3 regions of the Micromonospora sp. NPDC085948 genome follow, and region 1 is predicted to be linked to each of the others. Evidence: riboswitches for the same ligand, from Rfam matches in the RefSeq annotation. Region 1 holds a riboswitch; each other region holds the start of a gene.
What was found. Region 1 has a riboswitch for cyclic di-AMP ahead of AB0O48_RS13925 (NlpC/P60 family protein). Riboswitches for the same ligand answer to the same signal wherever they lie in the genome.
Positions count from the first base shown of each region.

Region 2: another riboswitch for cyclic di-AMP. It lies ahead of AB0O48_RS11525 (C39 family peptidase); the one in region 1 lies ahead of AB0O48_RS13925 (NlpC/P60 family protein).
Region 3: another riboswitch for cyclic di-AMP. It lies ahead of AB0O48_RS04745 (hypothetical protein); the one in region 1 lies ahead of AB0O48_RS13925 (NlpC/P60 family protein).

Region 1 covers NZ_JBFBJW010000004.1:320,672-327,114, forward strand. The annotation lists gene AB0O48_RS13915 (NlpC/P60 family protein) at 1-796, shown strand, start outside; gene AB0O48_RS13920 (N-acetylmuramoyl-L-alanine amidase) at 852-2,828, opposite strand; cyclic di-AMP (ydaO/yuaA leader) riboswitch at 3,063-3,198, shown strand; gene AB0O48_RS13925 (NlpC/P60 family protein) at 3,212-4,252, shown strand; gene dcd (dCTP deaminase) at 4,316-4,894, opposite strand; gene AB0O48_RS13935 (pyridoxamine 5'-phosphate oxidase family protein) at 4,994-5,554, shown strand; tRNA gene AB0O48_RS13940 (tRNA-Gly) at 5,792-5,865, shown strand; gene AB0O48_RS13945 (NUDIX domain-containing protein) at 5,951-6,421, opposite strand.
Region 2 covers NZ_JBFBJW010000003.1:413,751-420,193, reverse strand. The annotation lists gene pseI (pseudaminic acid synthase) at 1-290, opposite strand, end outside; gene AB0O48_RS11540 (glycosyltransferase) at 400-1,569, opposite strand; gene AB0O48_RS11535 (acyltransferase) at 1,846-3,057, shown strand; gene AB0O48_RS11530 (hypothetical protein) at 3,230-4,000, shown strand; cyclic di-AMP (ydaO/yuaA leader) riboswitch at 4,284-4,425, shown strand; gene AB0O48_RS11525 (C39 family peptidase) at 4,657-5,505, shown strand; gene AB0O48_RS11520 (alpha/beta fold hydrolase) at 5,631-6,377, shown strand; gene AB0O48_RS11515 (CDP-glycerol glycerophosphotransferase family protein) at 6,400-6,443, opposite strand, start outside.
Region 3 covers NZ_JBFBJW010000001.1:989,070-995,512, forward strand. The annotation lists gene AB0O48_RS04725 (hypothetical protein) at 1-566, opposite strand, end outside; gene AB0O48_RS04730 (copper ion binding protein) at 581-790, opposite strand; gene AB0O48_RS04735 (metal-sensitive transcriptional regulator) at 886-1,182, shown strand; gene AB0O48_RS04740 (YibE/F family protein) at 1,370-2,740, shown strand; cyclic di-AMP (ydaO/yuaA leader) riboswitch at 2,907-3,037, shown strand; gene AB0O48_RS04745 (hypothetical protein) at 3,042-4,061, shown strand; gene AB0O48_RS04750 (carbonic anhydrase) at 4,119-4,841, opposite strand; gene AB0O48_RS04755 (MarR family winged helix-turn-helix transcriptional regulator) at 5,067-5,402, shown strand; gene AB0O48_RS04760 (hypothetical protein) at 5,507-5,866, shown strand; gene AB0O48_RS04765 (hypothetical protein) at 6,017-6,443, shown strand, end outside.

The DNA.
Region 1 (6,443 bases):
GTACAACAAGGTCAGGGCGCAGCTGAAGGTCAATCGGCAGAAGTCGGCGGACCTGCAGAAGAAGATCGAGCCGCTGGCGTTGCAGAGCGAGTTGGCGCTCAACCGGGTCGGCGATCTCGCCTCCCGCTACTACATCTCGGGCCCGTCGCACGACATTGGCGCACTACTTGTCAGCGCCAAGCCGGACACGCTCACCGAGCAGCTCACCATCCTCGACCGGCTGGCCGCGCAGGAGCGCAAGGAGGTCGAGGGCGTCCTCGCCGTGCGGGCCAAGTACGACGGCGAGAAGCAGAAGCTGGACACCCTGATCGCCACGCAGACCAAGCAGCAGAACGAGCTGGCGGCCAAGAAGAAGCAGATCGACGCCGAGATCAAGCAGCTTGAGGCGTCGATGCCGAAGACCACGGTCAAGACCGCCGGCTGCCCGACCATCAACGGTGTGCTCGCCGTGGCCGCCCAGAAGGCGATCAAAACCGCCTGCCAGCAGGTCGGCGACCCGTACGTCTGGGGTGCCACCGGCCCGAACTCGTTCGACTGCTCGGGGCTGACCCAGTACGCCTACCGGTCGGCCGGGATCTCCCTCACCCACCACACCGGAGACCAGTGGAACGAGGGCAAGGCCGTGCCGCGATCCGAGGCTCGTCCTGGTGACCTGGTCTTCTTCTACTCGGGCCTGAGTCATGTCGGGCTGTATCTGGGTAACAACCAGATGGTGCACGCACCACGAGCCGGTAAACCGGTGCAGGTGTCCAGCATCAACACGATGCCCGTCGCCGGGTTCCGCAGACCTGGCTGATCCACCCCGTGCGACACGACGGCCCCCGGTCACCGACCGGGGGCCGTCGTCGTTGTCAGCGGGGTGCGCCCACCGGGGACGGCAGGAGCTGCACGTCGGCCAGGTCGACGTACATGATGCGGTGGCCGAACTGGATCTGCGCGTACCTGTTCTTGCCGCGGATCACCGTCCAGTCACCGGGCGAGGAGCCGTCGACAGTGCTGGCCCGGTAGTACTCGCCCGGCAGCACCGCGCCGACGGCGTACCGCTGCCCGGCGGCAAGGGTGTACTGCAGTGGCGAGATCGTCTGGTAGGGCACGCCGGCCGGGTAGGCCGCCTGTTCCGGGTAGGCCCGTCCGTACACCGGGATGGTGGTCCGGCCGGGCTTCGGAGTGGCCACCAGGCCGACCGTCCAGCTGGCGGTGGGCGCGGACGCCGGGTTGTGGAACCAGGCGCGTTGCCCGAGATACCAGATCGCCGTCCAGTCGCCCTGCCGGCCGGCCAGCGCGTACGTCTGGCCGGCGGAGGCGCGGGCGCCGTGATCCGACACCTCCATGGTGTTCGGGGTGCCGTCGGGGCGGAGCGCGACGTCGTTCACCAGTGGCGCGTCCGCGGCCGGCGCGGAGCGCAGCACCACCGCCGAGGAGCCGCGTGGCGCGCACGGCACGCCGGCGGTGACGCAGCCGACGAACGCCGGCTGGTTGGTGGCGAAGTCCGGGTCGATCCGGACCAGACCGGTGGCGGGGGTGCCGGTGTCCAACCGGGGCGCGTGCAGCAGCTCGAAGTAGTGGTTCCAGTCCCAGTACGGGCCGGTGTCCCAGTGCATTCCACGGACGTTCGCGGCGATGGTGCCGGGCACGTTGTCGTGGCCGATGATGTGCTGGCGGTCCAGCGGGACGCCCAGCCGCAGCGCGAGGTGTCGGACCAACTTCGCCGAGGTCCGGTACATCGCCTCGGTGTACCAGGTGCCCTGCGCCGCGAAGCCCTCGTGCTCCAGCCCGACCGCCTTGGCGTTGACGTACCAGTTGCCGGCGTGCCAGGCGACATCCTTGGTCTTGACGTGCTGGGCGATGTGCCCGTCCACCGAGCGCAGCGTGTAGTGCCAGCTCACGTAGGTCGGGTCTTGGACGAGTCGCAGGGTGGTGGCCCAGCTTCCCTCGGTGTCGTGGATGACGATGTACTCGATCTTCTGCCGGGCGGGCCGGTCGGACAGGTCGTGGTTGCCGTAGTCCCCGTCGCCGAACGCCGCGTAGGGCGCCGGGATCCACTCGCAGGAGATGGTCCGGGGGCATTCCAGCCCGTCCGGGCGGGCGAGCCGACGCAGACCCAGCCGGTCCAGCCACGATCGCTGCGGCCGGATCGTCCGGGCCGGCAGCGTGATCCGCTGGCCGTCGTCGGTCACCCGCGACTCGCCGCTGCCGATGGTGGTGAAGACCTCGTCGGCGAAGGCCGCCGCGGCGTCGGCGCTGTCCGCGCCGGCGTAGCGGGCCACCGCGCCGTACCAGCTGGCCGGGTCGGTGCCGGCACCGACCGGCGCGCCCAACTCCCGCTGGTACGAGGCCAGCAGCGCGGCCCCGCCCCGGATGTTGACGTCGGCGTCGGTGCGCAGCGCGTCGGGGGTCGCGCCGGTCAGCGCGGCGGCGGCATCCACGGTCTGCAAGGCGGCGGCGGGTGGCGCCGGGTCCTCGGCCGGCCGGGGCGCGGGTGCCAGCGCGGTGCGGGAGTTGTCGCCACGCGGGTCCTCGGTGCCGGTGTCGTGGTGGCCGCCCACGGGCAGGGCGGTCACGTGTCGGGCGTCGGTCAGGTGCATGGGGCCGTAGCCGCCACTGGTGCTGGGTGTGCCGGCGTTGCTGTCCCAGCGGGACTCCAGGTAGGAGACGCCGAGCAGCACGTCGGTCGGTACGCCGTACTCGGCCGCCGCGGCGGCGTACCGCTGCTGGCGGTCGGCCGTGGGTGCGGCGGCGGTTGCGGGTGGTGGGACCGCGGTCGCGGCGGCGACCACGGCGGCGGCGAGCAGCGCACGCCGGCCGAGGAGCAGGGTTGGATGGTGCATCGAACCCCCTAGATTTCACGGATGAAGGTGAGGTCACCCTCGCGCCGTCCGGGAGTCCGCGTCAATACCTTTCTATGTGTCGACTCGTTGGGAAAGAATTCTTCACCTACGGCCGGTGATCCTTTCCGATCGGTACGGAGTGTCACGGCCGCACGGGTTGCGGAGTGGTAACAAGCGTCTCTACTCTGGTCATTCGTCGGCCCGATAGCAGCTCCGTCCAGCCCGGGCGGTAACGGTCCGACACCGCCGAGTCGTTTCCGAACGAACCGGGGACCCATGTCCCCCGGGGTGAATCCGCAGTCACTGCGGTAGGGCGCCCACTTCCCGCCCGAACCCGTCAGCTAACCCGGTAGGCGGTCAGGAAGAAGGAGTACGGAACCCCGGTGGCACTCCATGCCCCGCGGCCGTCGTCCGAGCGGTCGGCAGCAGCCGGCCCGCCGTCGATCGCGCCGCGCCCACGCTGGTCCCGCTTCACCACCGCGCTCGCCGCCCTGGCCGGCGTCGCCGTCGTCCTGACCGGCAGCGCCACGGCGGCCCACGCCGACCCGTCCGTCGCCGAGATCGAACGCCAGATCGACGCCGACTGGAACAAACTCGAACCGGTCATCGAACAGCACAACGCCACCCGCATCGACCTCGCCAACAAGCGCAGGCAGGCCCAGGCGCTGGCCGCCCGGATCGCCCCGCTGGAGCGTCAGGTCGACGCCGCCATGGACAAGGTCAGTGCCCTGGCCGTACGCGCCTACAAGGGCGAGAACGTGCTGACCGTCAACGCGGTGCTGGGCAGCCAGTCACCCAGCGAGGTGGTCGGCCAGCTCGAAATGCTCGACCGCTTCGCGCACAACCAGCAGCAGGACGTCCGCGAGGTGGCCGACCTGCGCGACGAGCTGGCCAGGCAGAAGGCGCCACTCGACGAGATGGTGACCCAGCTGACCCGTACCGAGGCTCAGTTGGCGGCGAAGAAGAAGCAGATCAACGACGAGATCGACAAGCTGCAGAAGCTGCGCCTCAAGGTGTACGGCAGCGGTGGCGGCGGTCCGTTGCGCCCAGCTCCCTGCCCCGGCAGCTATCCCGGCGGCGCCGCGGGCACGGCGGTCAAGTTCGCCTGCGCGCAGATCGGCAAGCCCTACGTCTGGGGTGCCGAGGGCCCGAACTCGTACGACTGCTCCGGGCTGATGCTGGCCGCCTGGGCGAAGGCCGGTGTGTCCCTGCCGCACAACGCCGCCGCGCAGAGCCGCGTCACCAAGAACGTCAGCAAGGCCGACCTGCGCCCCGGCGACCTGGTCTTCTACTACAGCGACATCCACCACGTCGGCATGTACGTCGGTGGCGGCTGGGTGGTGCACGCCTCGCAGGCCGGTCAACCGGTCAAGATGAAGAAGGTCGACGACGGCCCGATCCACAGCTACGGCCGTCCAGGCTGATCAGGGGTACTGACCGAAGGGCCCGCCGCGACTCGTCGCGGCGGGCCCTTGTCGTTCACGGGGTCAGCGGGTGGGCCAGGTGCGCCAGTGCTGCCAGGCGCGGCTGGGCGTCGGCCCCCGCTGCCCCTGGTAGCGCGAGCCGTAGACCGCCGAGCCGTACGGGTGCTCGGCCGGCGAGGAGAGCCGGAAGATGCAGAGCTGCCCGATCTTCATGCCCGGCCAGAGAGTGATGGGCAGGTTCGCCACGTTCGAGAGTTCGAGCGTGACGTGACCGGAGAAGCCGGGGTCGATGAAGCCGGCGGTGGAGTGCGTCAGCAGCCCGAGCCGCCCCAGTGAACTCTTGCCCTCCAGCCGGCCGGCGAGCTGGTCGCCCAGCGAGATGACCTCAAGCGTCGAGGCGAGCACGAACTCCCCGGGGTGCAGCACGAACGGCTCCCCGTCGGGCACCTCGACCGCCGACGTCAGGTCGTCCTGCTGCATCGCCGGGTCAATGTGGGTGTAGAGGTGGTTGTTGAAGACCCGGAAAAGCCGGTCCAGCCGTACGTCGATGCTGGAAGGTTGGACCAGGGTGGGCTCGAACGGCTCCAGGCCCAGCGTGCCGGCCTTGATCTCGGAGACCAGGTCGCGGTCGGAGAGCAGCATCGGACCACCTTAGCCGCGGGCCTCAAAACCCCCGAATTCGGTGCCGGTGACCAGCGCGTCGAGGTCGCCGCTCGTACATTTGTTCGATAGAATGCCCACATGGCTTCCTGGTCCGAATTCGCCGCCGACGAGCCCCGACTCGCCGACGGGATCCGCGTTCTCCTCCAGCAGTACGGGCCGGGCTTCGGCTATCTGGCCACGGTCCGTGCCGACGGCGGGCCCCGGGTCCATCCGGTCTCCCCGGTCATCACCGACGAGGGTCTGTTCTGCTTCATCATCGACTCCCCGAAGCGCCGTGACCTCGAACGCGACGGCCGCTACGCGCTGCACTCGTTCCCGCCGGAGGAGAGCGACGACGAGGCGTACGTGGCGGGTCATGCCCGCCCGGTGACCGATCCGGCGCGAGTCGCCCGGTTGGCGCAGGGCGCCCGCGCCGAGCCGCAGGTCGACTGGCAGCTGTTCGAGTTCACCATCGACGTGGCGATGCTGACCCGCCGCGAGCAGCACATCACCGGCGTCCCAGGCCTCGCGCCGGGCCGGCCGGCCGTTCGGGTCTGGCTCGACCCGCAGGCGCCATCGGCGATGGCGCCCGCGCCGCTCAGCGTGCCGCAGACCCGCCCGACCCGCCGCAGCCGCGACGTCCAGTGCACGGCCGCCTAGACCACGGCCCAGCGACAGCGAATGCCGGCTCCGTGCTGACGGAGCCGGCATTCGGCTGTCCGCCCCGCGTCCGGCCGGCGGTCGCCCGGCATGACCAACTCGGTTTCGGTGATGTCGCGGTGTCCCGCCGCTCGGATACCCCGACTTCCAAGACACCGAGTGGATCAACCCGGGCCGAGCGGCGGGCGGGGTACCTGGGTGCACGGGCTCGACGACTCGGGTACAGTGGTGCCGCTTGCGGGTGTAGTTCAATGGCAGAACATCAGCTTCCCAAGCTGACAGTGCGGGTTCGATTCCCGTCACCCGCTCCACGCACGGAAGCCCTGGTCAGGACTCACGTCCTGCCGGGGCTTCCGTGGTTCTAGGCCATGCTGAACAGGGCATGGGGCCACCAGTTCAGCTTCGGTGCCTTTCCAGGGCCGAATGCACACCCGTGGAGACCGCCGAGGCGTTGGGTAGGTCCGTAAGGTCCACGGCTACCCACCGGGCCTGGGAGATCTCCCCGTTTGGGTTGAGTTCGGTCGAGGTCGCGTGCAGGCGGACAACCGTCAGGTAGCCCCGTTTGCCGCCGTTGGTGGTCACGCGTTCCTCGAGCACAAGAGCGGACGAGTCCAATTGAACGCCCAGCTCCTCGATGCACTCGCGCCTGGCTGCCTGCTGAGGTGTCTCTCGGGCCGGCCGGTATCCGCCTCCGGGCAGCCTCCAGAGGGACTGGTCACCGTAGCTGTGTCGGACGAGGAGGACTCGATCGGCGTCGACCGGGTGGATGATCAGCGCCTTCACGCCGTAGATGGTCGGCTTGACGATCCGCCAGTACGCCCGACGCAGGTGATACAGCAGCCTGAACGCGAACGGCGGAATCCTCATCTGGCCATCCAATCGGTGAGCC
Region 2 (6,443 bases), on a different contig from region 1:
TGCCACTCGTACGGGGTGTGCGCCCGCTCGTAGAGGCGGTACAGGTTCTCCCCGCCCCACAACTCGTGCCCGCCGGAGATCCGGAACGCCGGGGTGTCGACGTCGATGGTGATCGTGTCCGGCCGGTACGTCTGGAGCTTCAGCGCGTGCGCCCCGCTCTCGGCCACCGCGTCGACGATGGACAACGCCCGGTTCAGGTCACCGTTGTGGTTGCCGGACATCTCGGCCACCACGAACGGTCGCTCCCCGGCACCGACCAGGTGTGGTCCGATCTTGATTGTCGCCGTCATTCCGACCTCTGCTCAGGTATGCCCGCACCCGCGTGCGGTGGTGCTGCTGTCGTCGTCCACCCGGCGGGTGAACGACCTGGAAAATCCGCGTGCTGTGCGCTGGTCGCGGTCACGGCAGTCGACCCCCGGCCAGCGCGTCCCGCCGCTCCGTCGCGATCCCGCCGCCCCGCGTCGTCGCGACGTCCGCCCCTCGACCCGGGTCCTCGTCGGCGGTGACCGGACCGGCTCCGGAGCCGGCCCCACCGGTCGGGCCGCCGCGGCGCAGGCGACCGGCGATCCGGTGCGCCTGGCGCAGCGCCGAGTACGCCAGCCAGTCACCGCGACCGACGAGGCGGTGCTTGAGCCCGGTCGCCCCGGCGGGCAGCGGATAGCCGCCGGTGGGCAGGTACCGGCGGTAGTGCTCGGCGGCCCGGTGGAAGAAGTCCCGCCGCAGGTGCGGGTGCAACCGGTCGTCGTTGCCCACCACCACCAGGTAGTGGCTGATCATCAGCTGGAACAGTTCGGCCTGCAACCGCTCGTCCGGGTGCCTGCGGGCGACCCAGTCCAGCAGGCGCTCGTACTGGGCGAACGCGTCGAAGTGCCGGCCACTGCGGGTGGAGGTGATCGCGCCCTGTCGGCCCTGCCGGTACAGGTAGCAGACCCGGTTCAGCACGGAGATCTTCTCCGCGCCGATCAGCAGCGGATGGCTGAACGGGATGTCCTCGTACCAGCCGGGGAAGAACCGCAGCTCCAACCGGTCCAGGAAGTCCCGGCGGACCACCTTGTTCCAGGCGGTGTGCTGCACCCGCAGCAGTTGCGGCTGGTCGTCCAGGCGGGTCACGCCGGCGATCCCGTGCAGCAGGTGACTGCTCGCGTCGATCTCCCGCCGGCCGTCCTCGTGCACCCGCAGGTGGTCGAGCATCAGCACGTCGGGCTGGTGCTGGCGCAGCCGGTCCAGCACGGCCGCGATCGTGCCCGTCGGCACCCAGTCGTCGCTGTCGATGAACCAGACGTACCGGCCGGTGGCCACGTCGAGCCCGGCGTTGCGGGCCAGACCCAGACCCACGTTGCTGCTCAGGTGCACGACGCGGACGCGGTCGTGGCCGGCGGCGTACGAGCGGAGCATGTCGCCGCAGCCGTCCGGGGAGGCGTCGTCGACGGCGATCAACTCGACCGCGTCCGACTCCCCGGCCGGGATGTCGGCCCGGATCGACTCGAGGCACTGGTACAGGTACGCCTCGACGCCGTACACGGGCACGACGATGCTCAGCAGCGGTGCGTGCGTCGGCTCATTGACCACGCCCGCCACCTTCGACGACCCGGATGGCCGGCCCCGGAACCGCGCGTGACCGCGGATGGTGGAGTCGCTGAACTCCCGCCCAGCAGAAGGTTAACGCCGGCCGGCGGGACCAGGCCCGCGACGGGCGGGACTCGTCCGGTTCACCCGGGAGTGACCCGGTAGGGTGCCCCGGTGCGGCCCCGCCGGGCCGTCGCGGGCGTCGCCGTCGTGCCGTCCACGCCGCGCCGAGGAGGATACGAACGTGCTGGTGACCCTGCCAAGCCTCGGTATCCGCCGATGACGAGCGCCGCCGCGGCGTCGACCGCCCGGCCCGCCCCCGCACCGTCCCGGCTGCCCTCGCTGACCGGGCTGCGCTGGATCGCCGCGCTGCTGGTCTTCGGGTTCCACGCGGGCACCATGCGGATCATCGCCGAGCCGGACGTCAAGGCCGTTGTCGACAAGGTGTTCAGCCTCGGCCTGTCCGGGGTGCAGTTCTTCTTCATCCTCAGCGGGTTCGTGCTGGTCTGGTCGGCCCGCCCCGGCGACTCCCGGCGCACCTTCTGGCGGCGACGGGTTGCCAAGATCTACCCCAACCACCTGGTGCTGTTCATGGCGACGGTGCTTGTCGCCTGGTGGTTCGCCGACCCGGTCCTGCCGGCCGCCGCGCTGGAGAACCTGCTGCTGTTGCAGGCCTGGGACCCCCGGCCGGGCTGGTTCTACAGCATCAACACGGTGAGCTGGTCGCTGTCCTGCGAGTTCTTCTTCTATCTCTGCCTACCGTTGGTGCTGCCGCTGCTGCGCCGGGCCCGGCCGAAGCTGCTCTGGGCGCTGGTCGTCGCGATGCCACTGCTGATCCTCGCGCTCTGGCCGGCCCAACACCTGGTGCCGGAGGTGAGCCGGTGGTGGTTCACCCAGATCTTCCCGCCGGTCCGGTCGCTGGAGTTCTGGTTGGGCGCGGTGGCGGCCGAGCTGATGCGCCGGGGTCTCTGGCGTGGCCCCGGGCTGACCTGGGCCAGCGTCATCTTCGTGGGCGTCTGGGCAGCGGCCGCGCAGTGGATTCCCGCGGAGCTGTGGACCACGCTGCTCGCGGTCGCGTACCTGTTGGTGATCACCGCCGCCGCGGACGCGGACGTGCGGGACCGGCGGTCGCCGTGGCGGTCGCGGCCGCTGGTCTGGCTCGGTGAGGTCTCCTTCGCCTTCTACCTGGTCCACGTGCTGGTGATGACGAGCGTGCTGCGCTTCACCGGCGACTGGGGGATCGGCTTCGAGGGGTGGCGCGGGCCGGCCGTGGTGCTCGGCTTCCTGCTGGTGACCCTGCTCCTCGCCGCGCTGCTGCATCGCTACGTCGAAACCCCGATGATGCGCCGGCTCGCGCCGCGCCGCCCGGCCCGATCGGCGTCCGTCCCCGGACAACGCACGGCCGGAACCCGGGCCACCGGCGACGTCGCCCCCGATACCGGCGGACCCGACCAGACCGACAGTCGATCAACGTACGCGGACACCCGCTGACACCGTCCACCCTGGTCAGGGGGCTCGGCGCGGCGCGCGTCGACACGCCCGCGGTCAATGCGCCCGGGTCGGCACGACGGTAGCGTGGGGACGTGGCTTCCGGTCGCGCTCACCGTGGCCAGGTGGCCGACGGGGCTCCCCATCGCTCTGCTTCCTCAGCGAGGTGCCGACCATGGAGACCACCGTCTTCTACCAGTTCGTAACCGAGGTACCGCAGGCCGCTGCCATCTGGTCGGCCCTGTTCCTGCTGGCGCTCGGCGTGCTCGCCGTGCTTGTCGCCCGGCCCGAAGAGGACCGGCCCACCGCCGACCCGTCCCCGGCCGTGCCGACCGCGCGTGAGGTGGCGGCGGCCGCGATCGTCGACCGGCGCCGGTACGCCGAGGAGGTGGCCGTCGCGGCGGCCGGCGCGGCCCGGACGGCCCAGCGGCGACGCGATGCCTGGCTGGCCAGTCAGGAGCAGGCCGAACGCGCCTGGGCGCGCTACGACGAGGCGGACACCGCCGCGCGCCGCTTCGCGGGGTCCGGGGCGCTGCCCAGCCCGGCCACGCCCCGCACCCCCGCCGAGTACGCCGCCCGGGAGCGCTACCTGCACCGCGCGGCCACGGCGGCGTACTGGCGGGGCGACCTGAGCATGGCGCAGCTCAGCGACGTGTTCGGGCACCGGCACGGCTGGGATCCCCGGCGGCACCCGGTCGAGCAGGAAGCGCTGCTCAGCCGGTCGATCCGGGACGCGAGACGGGCCGACCACCAGGCCGCCGCCAGCGCGGAGCGGGCCGCCTGGCGGGCTGCGGAACTGGCCGCCGAGTCGGCGCGCACCCTTGCCGAGGAGGCGTGCGCGGCAACGGCCCGGCTGCGGCCGAGTCGGGCACCCGCCCGCCGGCTGGTGCGCGGGGCGGCCCGTCCCGCCGTGGTGGCACGCTGGCGCCCGGCCCGCGCGGGTTGAGCCCGATCTGTTGTGTGAGCCCGGTCACGGAATGTGGAATCGGGCGTCCGGCACGTTCGGCGCGATTGTTCCCGGGATTCTGACCGCAGTTTCGGCGACCTGTCCGGTTGTCGCCCACAGGCGTCACCGTAACCGCTTGTCCCATCGAGTCACATCAGCGGCAGAACGCGCAGAAATTGTCGCGCCGATTCGGGTTTACGCAGGTGAACCTGGCTTGGCATGGTGTGAACGGGCCAGTAGTGTCGTCCCGTCCGGTGCGGTAACCGATCGCAACAGGCGACGCCGCGCCGACCCGCTCAATCGTCATGAACGAACCGGGGACCCATCAGTACGTCCGGGGTGAATCCGCGAGCCACGGCCCGCGGTAGGGCGATCTTCCCGCCCGAATCCGTCAGCTAACCCGGTAGGCGGTGTCGGAAGGAGTTCCATCCTCGTGCAGCACCTCTCCACCCCTCGGCTGTTCCCTCGCCTCCACGGCACAGCGGTGCCCCCGCTCATCCGTCCAGTGACGGTGAGCTGACCCCCCGGGTCATCGCCTCACCGCCCGGCCACGCCGGGCGTTCCCCTGAGCGGTTCACCACCCGCGGACCACCGTCCGCGCGATGGCGCCTGCCCGGATACCGGTCCGGCCCCGGTGTGCCGCTCTCCCCCCGACCGTGGAGGACCCCGTGAAGCACACCATGCAGCGTCAGCTCCGCCGCCTCGCGACCGAGCGCCCGTACCAGATCGTCGCCGCCTCCGCCGCGGCCCTCGTGCTCGCCGCCACCACCGGCACCCTGCTCGCCACCGCCGACGACGCGCCGGCCGGCCAGCGCACCGCGACCACTGTCGCCGAGATGCGCACCGACGTCGCCGCCTCCCGGGGCGAGGTGCGGGACGCGTCTCCGTCGGCGAGCGCCGCGCCGAGCAGCGCCGCCCCGGCCACCAGCGCCGCGGCGCCCGCCGCCAAGGCCAGCAGCAACCCGGACCTGACCCGGAAGCCGGAGCGGCCGAAGCCGCCCGCGACAAAGGTGCTCGACTACGAGTACGAGGCGCAGAACACGTACTACAACTGCGGCCCGGCGGCCACCCGCAACGCGCTCAGCGCCACCGGGATCGACCGGACCCAGGAGGAACTCGGCGCCGAACTGGGCACCACCGAGTTGGGCACCAACTCGGCCGAGGACACCACCCGGGTGCTCAACGCCGAGGTGAAGGGCTCCCCGTACCGGACCCGGATGTTCGTCGGCGCGCCCAGCCCGGCGCAGATGGACCGCCTCCAGGCCGACGTCGTCAAGGCCATCACCGACGGCCGCGGCGTGGTCGCCAACGTCGTCGGGGACGCCACCGACACCGACGGCTCCTGGCACTCCTACGGCGGCGGCCACTACATCGCCGTCGTGGGTTACAAGGACAACGGCCGCACGGTACGCATCGCCGACTCGGCGAACCCGGCCGACCCGTCGTACTGGGTCACCACCATCGACCTGGCCAACTGGATCGCCAGCCGGGGCTACTCCGCCTGACCCGGCACGCTGACCGCCACGGGCGCCGTCCCTCACGAGGGGCCGGCGCCCGTCGCGTCCTCCACGGCGGTACGCCCCCGTCGACGACTCTCGTCCCTGGCCGTGAACCGTGGGAGACTGCGGCCGTGGTGGATGAATCGGGTGGTCACGCCGGTCGACGGCCGGTCCTGCTGCTGTTGCACGGCCTGGGGGCCACCGGTGACGTGTGGTTGCCCTGGGCGCCGTACCTGGAGCAACACTGGCCCGGCCGGTGGCTGGCACCGGACCTCGCGGGCCACGGCTGGGCGTCGCCGCTGCCGTCGTACTCCTTCGCCGGCTTCGCCGAGCGGATCGCGCCGGCCCTCGCCCCCGACGACCGGCTCGTCGTGCTCGGGCACTCGCTGGGTGGCGTGGTGGGCCTCGCGTTGGCCGCGCGCGACGCCGGTATGCCGGTGGACGCGGTGGTCGGCTTGGGGATCAAGGCGCTCTGGTCGCCCGCCGAACTGGAACGGGCCGCCGAACTGGCCGCCCGCCCGGTGAGCTGGTTCGCCAGCCGTACCGAGGCGGCCCGCCGCTACCTGCGCGTCTCCGGGCTGGCCGGCCTGCTCCCGCCGGACCACCCGGTGGTGGACGCCGGCCTCCGTCAGGTCGACGGCCGGTGGCGGCTCGCCATGGATCCGAACGCCTTCGCCGTCGGCGAGCCCGACCTGACCGGACTGCTGACGGCGACCGACGTACCGGTGCTGCTGGCGCGCGGCGAGCACGACCCGATGGTCACCGACGCGCAGCTCAAGGAGTACGGCGTGCCGGTCGCCACGCTGCCCGGTCTCGGGCACAACGCGCACGTGGAGAACCCGGCGGCCGTGCTGGCGCTGCTCGACGCGTACCGCTGAGGGTTTGGGCCGTCAGCCCGGGTCAGGCGAGGGGGGAGAGCTGCGGCGAGCGTTCGGCCGCGGGGT
Region 3 (6,443 bases), on a different contig from region 1:
CCGTCGACGGTGGTGCTGGTCGCCGGGGCGGGCAGCTGTCGTTCGGTCAGCTCACCGGGGACTGTCACGTCGACGCCGAGCGTCAGCGGCTCACCCCCGGTCGGGGCGAAGTCGGCGAACGCCCGCCACTGCCCGGGGCCGGCCAGCGGCGTGCCGACCCGCCAGGTGCCGTCCGGAGCCAGGTCGGGGTGCACGTGCCGGAAACCGGAGAGGTCCCGTCGGACCACGATCAGGTGCATCCTCTTGTCGTGCGCCACGTCGTACCGGGTCACCGGTTGGCCGTCCGGACCGGTGATCCGGAAGGCGAACTCGTCGGCCGGGGCGTCGACCGGGTCGAGGGTGTAGCCGCGGTCGGAGACGAGCAGCCCACCGGGAATCCGGTCGGCCGGGTCGCCACCCTCTCCGGTCGCCGGGACGGCGTCACTGTCGTGCCGGCTCTCGGTGCCCCCGTCGTGCCGGCTCTCGGCGACCGGGGCGCGGTCGGCCACCCGGCCGATGCCGTACGCCGCTCCGAAGATCGCCGCGAGGCCGACAGCGAATCCGACAAGTCTCGTCCCGGTACGCATGTCGGCCCCTCCGCTCACGCGTCGACGAGGTCGTAGCCGGCCTCGTCGACAGCGGCCCGGACGACCTGAACGTCCAGCGGCTGCTCGCTGCTCACGGTGACCTGCCCGGTCGCGAGGTCGACCTGGACGTCGCGGACTCCCGCGATGGCGCCGACCTCGGCGCTCACCGCGCTGACGCAGTGCCCACAGGTCATTCCCTGCACCTGGAACGTCGTGTTGACCATCGGATCGTCTCCTTCGCCGTACCGGTACCCGGTGGGGGTATCACCACCGGACTGCACCGTACCATACCCCCCAGGGGTAGGCTATCCTGGTCGGCATGAGCGCACCCACTCCGATCCGCGGGTACACCGCCAGCAAGGACCAGCTGCTCGCGCGCCTCCGCCGAGTCGAGGGTCAGGTCCGCGGCATCGAGAAGATGGTCGACGACGACCGTTACTGCATCGACGTGCTCACCCAGATCTCCGCGATCCAGGCCGCCCTGGACAAGGTGGCGCTGGGGCTGCTCGACGGGCACGCCCGGCACTGCATGCACGAGGGGGCCGCCGAGGGTCGGGCCGACGAGATGGCCACCGAGATGATGGCGGCGGTCGGCCGGCTGATGAAGCGCGGTTGACGACACGCCCGCGGGTGCCGGCACCCGCGGGCGCGAGGTCCGGGCAACCGGGGCCGGGCACTGACCGTCCGTGATCGCGTGGTCGTCGGTCCGCGATCCGCCGCGCCTCGCGCCGCCTTTCGGCGAGGACACTGAACCGCGCGGCGCGCTGACACGTATCCCGCACCGGATCGTTGGGAGTCTCGACTTGGGTTCCGACCATGCCCGTCCCGCTCCGTCCGCCCCGCCCCGGGTGCGACGGATCCTCGTCATGACCGTGGTGCCCCTCTTCGTCGCCACCGTGGTCGCCGCGGCGCTGCTCTGGCCGCGCGGAGGAGAACCGCAGACCGACGGCGGAGCGGACGTGCCGCGCTACGCCGGCACGGTGACGCGGGTGGTGACCGAGCCGTGCCCGCCGCTGCCGGAGAGCCCCGAGGGCACACCCAGAGTCGGCACCGGGCCGTGCGGCACTGTCGACGTCCGCGTGGACGAGGGACCCGCCGCCGGCCAGCAGGTGCAGACACCGGTGCCCGACGGGCCGGGCGCGCCACGTGTCGACGTCGGCGACGAGATCATCCTGGTCGAGTTGACCGATCCGACCGATCCCACGGTCAGCAACTGGAACATCGCCGAGCATCAGCGCGGCACCCCGCTGGTGTGGCTGGCGGTGGTCTTCGCCGCCGCGATCGTCGCGTTCGGCCGGTGGCGGGGGTTGGCCGCGCTCGCCGGGTTGGCGGCCAGCTTCGCCATCCTGCTCACCTTCGTGCTGCCGGGCATCGGCGCCGGCCGGTCACCGCTCCTGGTGGCGGTGGTCGGTGCCGCCCTGATCATGTTCGTGGTGCTCTATCTGACCCACGGCGTCACCGCGCAGACCTCGGTCGCGGTGCTCGGCACCCTGGGCAGCCTGGTGCTGACCGGCGCGCTCGCCACCGTCGCCACCGCGGCGACCCACCTCACCGGCTTCGGCAGTGAGGACGCCACGACACTGTCGATGTTCCAGGGTGACGTGGACCTGCACGGCCTGCTGCTCGCCGGGATCATCATCGGTTCGCTCGGGGTGCTCGACGACGTGACGGTCACCCAGGCGGCCACCGTCACCGAGCTGTCGAACGCCAATCCCGGGCTGACCCGCTTGCAGCTGTACCGCGCGGCGACCCGCGTCGGCCGGGCGCACATCGCCTCCACTGTCAACACCATCGTGCTGGCGTACGCGGGCGCGTCGCTGCCCCTGCTGCTCCTGCTCACCGCCGACGCGCGGCCGATCGGGCAGTTGCTCACCAGCGAGTTCCTCGCGCAGGAGATCGTCCGCAGCGCGGTCGCCACCCTCGGGCTGATCGCCGCCGTGCCACTGACCACCGGGCTGGCCGCGATCGTGACCGCCGCCGGGCGCACCGAGACCACGCCGCCCGCCGAGGTCGCTCGGCCGCGCCCCCAGGCCGACCGGGCGGAGGCGCTGGCCGCCCTCAGCTCACCGCGCACCTCTCGACCCGACGAGCCGGACCAGACGCGGACCCCGCCCCCATCCACCGCCACCGACGGGTGGCCGGAGTCGAACAGGAGCACGGATACGGCATGGTGACACTCCTCAGCGTGACCAGATCGGGCCTCCCCCCTGAGAACCGCGTCACTGGTCACCCAACGCTATGGCGAAATGACACTTTTGGTCGGCATCCAGGCGTAGCTCACCCAGTCGACTCTCGGGTAACCTCGCTGCCGGTTACCGATGAAGGCGCGAAGCGGCGCCTGCGGTGCCACCGCCCAATCGCCAACCGGCGAGCCGGGGACCCAGGTGTGTGGGGTGAATCCGCGTCAGCGGTAGGGGCCACTTCCGCCCCGAACCCGTCAGCTAACCCGGTCGGCGGTCGACGGAAGGGAACATTGTGACGGCACCCCTACGCCGCTGGCTGACACCCGTGGTGGCCGTGATCGCCGCACTGACCGTGCTCGCCGGCCCCCTCCCGGCCCACGCCGCCCCGACGACCCCCACACCGTCCGGGCACGAGGAGGACGACGAGCCCAAGCTGCTCAACGACGTCATCGAGCAGGTGAACCGCGACTACTCCGCCGCCAAGTCCAAACTGGACAAGTCCAAGAAACGGCAGTTGGAGTTGGCGCTGGAGGTGGACCGGGCCAAGGCCGACCTGGACGCGCTGGCGCCACAGGTCGGGCAGATCGCCTCCCAGTCGTACCGGACCGGTCGGATCGGTGCGCTGGCGATGCTGCTCGAGAGCAACGCCCCGGACACGTTCGTGCAGCGCGCCGCGATGCTCGACGAGATCAACATGGTGAACGAGAACAAGCTCGCCGAGGTCAACGCGGTGAAGGCCCGTGCCGAGCAGGCCAAACTGCTCCTCGACACCGAGGTCCGCGAGCAGCAGAAGCAGACCGCCGTGATGGCCAAGCGCAAGAGCGAGGCCGACAAGGCGCTCGCCCTGGTCGGCGGCAAGGGCTTCACCGGCGGCCTGGTGGACGCCACCTCGCCGGTCGCCAAGATCGGCCCGGGTCGCACCGCCGACGGCGACTGGAAGGCGCAGTCCTGTAGCGAGAAGGACCCCACCACGTCCGGCTGCGTCACGCCGCGCACACTGCACGCGTACAAGGAGGTCAGGCGGGCCGGCTTCACCCGGTTCGTCGGCTGTCACCGCAATGGTGGACCGTACGAGCACCCGAAGGGCCGCGCCTGCGACTGGTCGCTCCAGAAGAGCGGCTTCTCACCCTGGCACAACGAGGACACCCGGACGTACGGCAACAACGTCGCCGCGTTCCTCATCCGCAACGCGGACCGGCTCGGCATCTACTACGTGATCTGGAACCGGCAGATCTGGTTCCCGGCGACCGGCTGGAAGTCGTACAGCGGGCCGTCGAACCACACCGACCACGTGCACATGTCGATGCTCTGACCCGCAGCATCCTTCGTCGAGGGCCGTTCCGCGTCGCGCGGGGCGGCCCTCGACGCGTCAGGCGGCCGCGACCGGTTCGGCTGACGCGGTCGGCACGCCGAGCGCCGCGAAGCCGGCCGGCACGGCGGCCACCGGGCGCACCACCCCGGCGGCGAGCCGGTACGACACACCCACCACCGCGCACCGTCCCTGCGCCACCTCGGCGGCCAGCACGGGCGACTGCCCGAGCAGCGCCTCGACGGTCTGCGCGATGTGGATGTCGACGATCCCGTCGATGTCGTCCACGCCCTCGGTCTCGGCCCGGCGCAGGCTGGGCAGCACGGCATCGACGACCGCGCCCAGGTGCCCGGGGGGCTGGGTGCCGGTCGCGACGGTCTCCCGCGCCGCCTGCACCGCCCCGCACGAGTCGTGGCCGAGCACCACCACCAGCGGGGTGCCGAGGACGGTCACCGCGTACTCCACGCTGCCGAGCACCTCCGGACCGGCCGTGTGCCCGGCCGTGCGGACCACGAACAGGTCACCCAGCCCCCGGTCGAAGATGATCTCGGCGGCCAGCCGGGAGTCGGAGCAGCCGACGATCACCGCGAACGGATGCTGCCCGTCGGCCACGGCGGACCGGCGCCCGGCGTCCTGGTTGGGGTGGCGCGGGACCCCGCTGACGAAGCGCTGGTTGCCGGCGGTCAGCTCGGCGTACGCCCGGGCCGGCTCGGTGGGTGCGGACGCCTGGTCGGCGATCCGCTGCGAACCCGGCTGGCCGCCGGGAGTTCCAGGACGACTCATCCCCGCACCTCGTCTTCATGCGTCTGACCTGGTCAGAGGGCTTATCAGCGGGCCGGCGGCGGCGCTGGCTCGGGCTCCACCGTCACACGCACCGTAAGATGCGTCAAGGTATGCGTGATTTAGATTTCATACGTTGACACCGGTTCGACCCCTGGGTGCCGCACCGGACGCACGACGGGCGAGACTCCCGGGGGCAGGGCGGACGCCCGGAGAGGCGGTCACACGATGGCGAGCACGGCGACGGGTGCCACCGGCGGCGGGCGGAACTGGACGTTCCTCACCAACCACGGGCACGTGCTGCTGGCCATCGCCCGCGACCCCACCGCCCGGCTACGCGACGTCGCTGCGGAGGTCGGGGTGACCGAACGGGCCGCGCAGGCGATCGTCGCCGACCTGGAGGCGGAGGGTTACCTGCACCGCACCCGCGTCGGACGGCGCAACGAGTACACCCTCAACCCGGCCGGTCGGTTCCGGCACCCCGCCGAGGCCGACCGCCAGGTCGGTGACCTGCTCGCGCTGTTCGCCGAAACGCCCACCACGGAGGTCGCCCCCGAGGTCTGACCCACGCGACACCCACCCTCCACAGTGCACATGGTGGTGGCGGTCACGCCGACCCGGGCCGTCGCCGTGCTGCGCCACGGCAGAGCAGGCGTTAGGTTGGTCGGGTGTCGTCCGCAGTGTTGATCCGCCCGGCCCGTTGGGCTGTGCTGCGGTCACTGCGTGAGCTGACCCGACTGGCGATCACCGCGCTGGTGCTCGCGGTCGGCCTGGGCGGCGCCCTCGCCGCGACCCCACCGCCCGCCTCGACGCAGCTACGGCCCAGTGCCGTGAGCAGCCGGGTGGCGAGTGTCCGTCCCGATGCCGCGCCGGCCACCGAGCGGACGGCCCAGCCCGCTGCCGCCCGGCCGGCTGACCCGGCGGGCACCACCGCGCTGACCTCGCCGATCGCGGAGAGCCGGGGTCAGGCCCCGGCCATCGATCCCGGCCGTGGCACCCCCGCGCGACGCGGGCCACCCGTCCGCTGAGCCTGGCCCGGTGATCCCCGGGGGCCTTGCCCGGCCCCGGGTAGTCCGTCGCAGCAGCTGAGTCGCCCCGACGGGATGACCCGTCGCCCGCTGCCGTCGGGCTCCTCCTGCCACCCGTCGATACCCGCCTTCGACCGCGAGGTGCTGATCATGCAAACCGTTCTCTCCGCCGCCCTGCCCGACCTGTCCCGAGCCGCCGTCATCTGGCTGAGCCTGCTCGGGTTCGTCGGCGTCGCCGTCGCCGCTCTTCTGCTACGGCCCGGCCGGCTCCGCCTCGACCCGGGTGCCCGGATCCGCCGCGCGGCCATGCCGAGCCAACTCGAACAGGCGCAGGAGGAACGGGAGCAGAGCCGCTACGCGCAGGAGGTAGCCGTGGCCGCGACGCGGGCGACCACCACCGCTCAGCGCCGCCGAACGGAGTGGGTGGCCGCGCAGGAGGCGGTCGAGGCAGCCTGGCAGACGTACGAGGCGGCCGAGGCGGCCGTCCGGCGACTCGACGCGGCAGCCGCCATGCCCCTGCCGCAGACCGCCCGCACCCCCGCCGAGTACGCGGACCGCGAGCGCTACCTGCACCGTG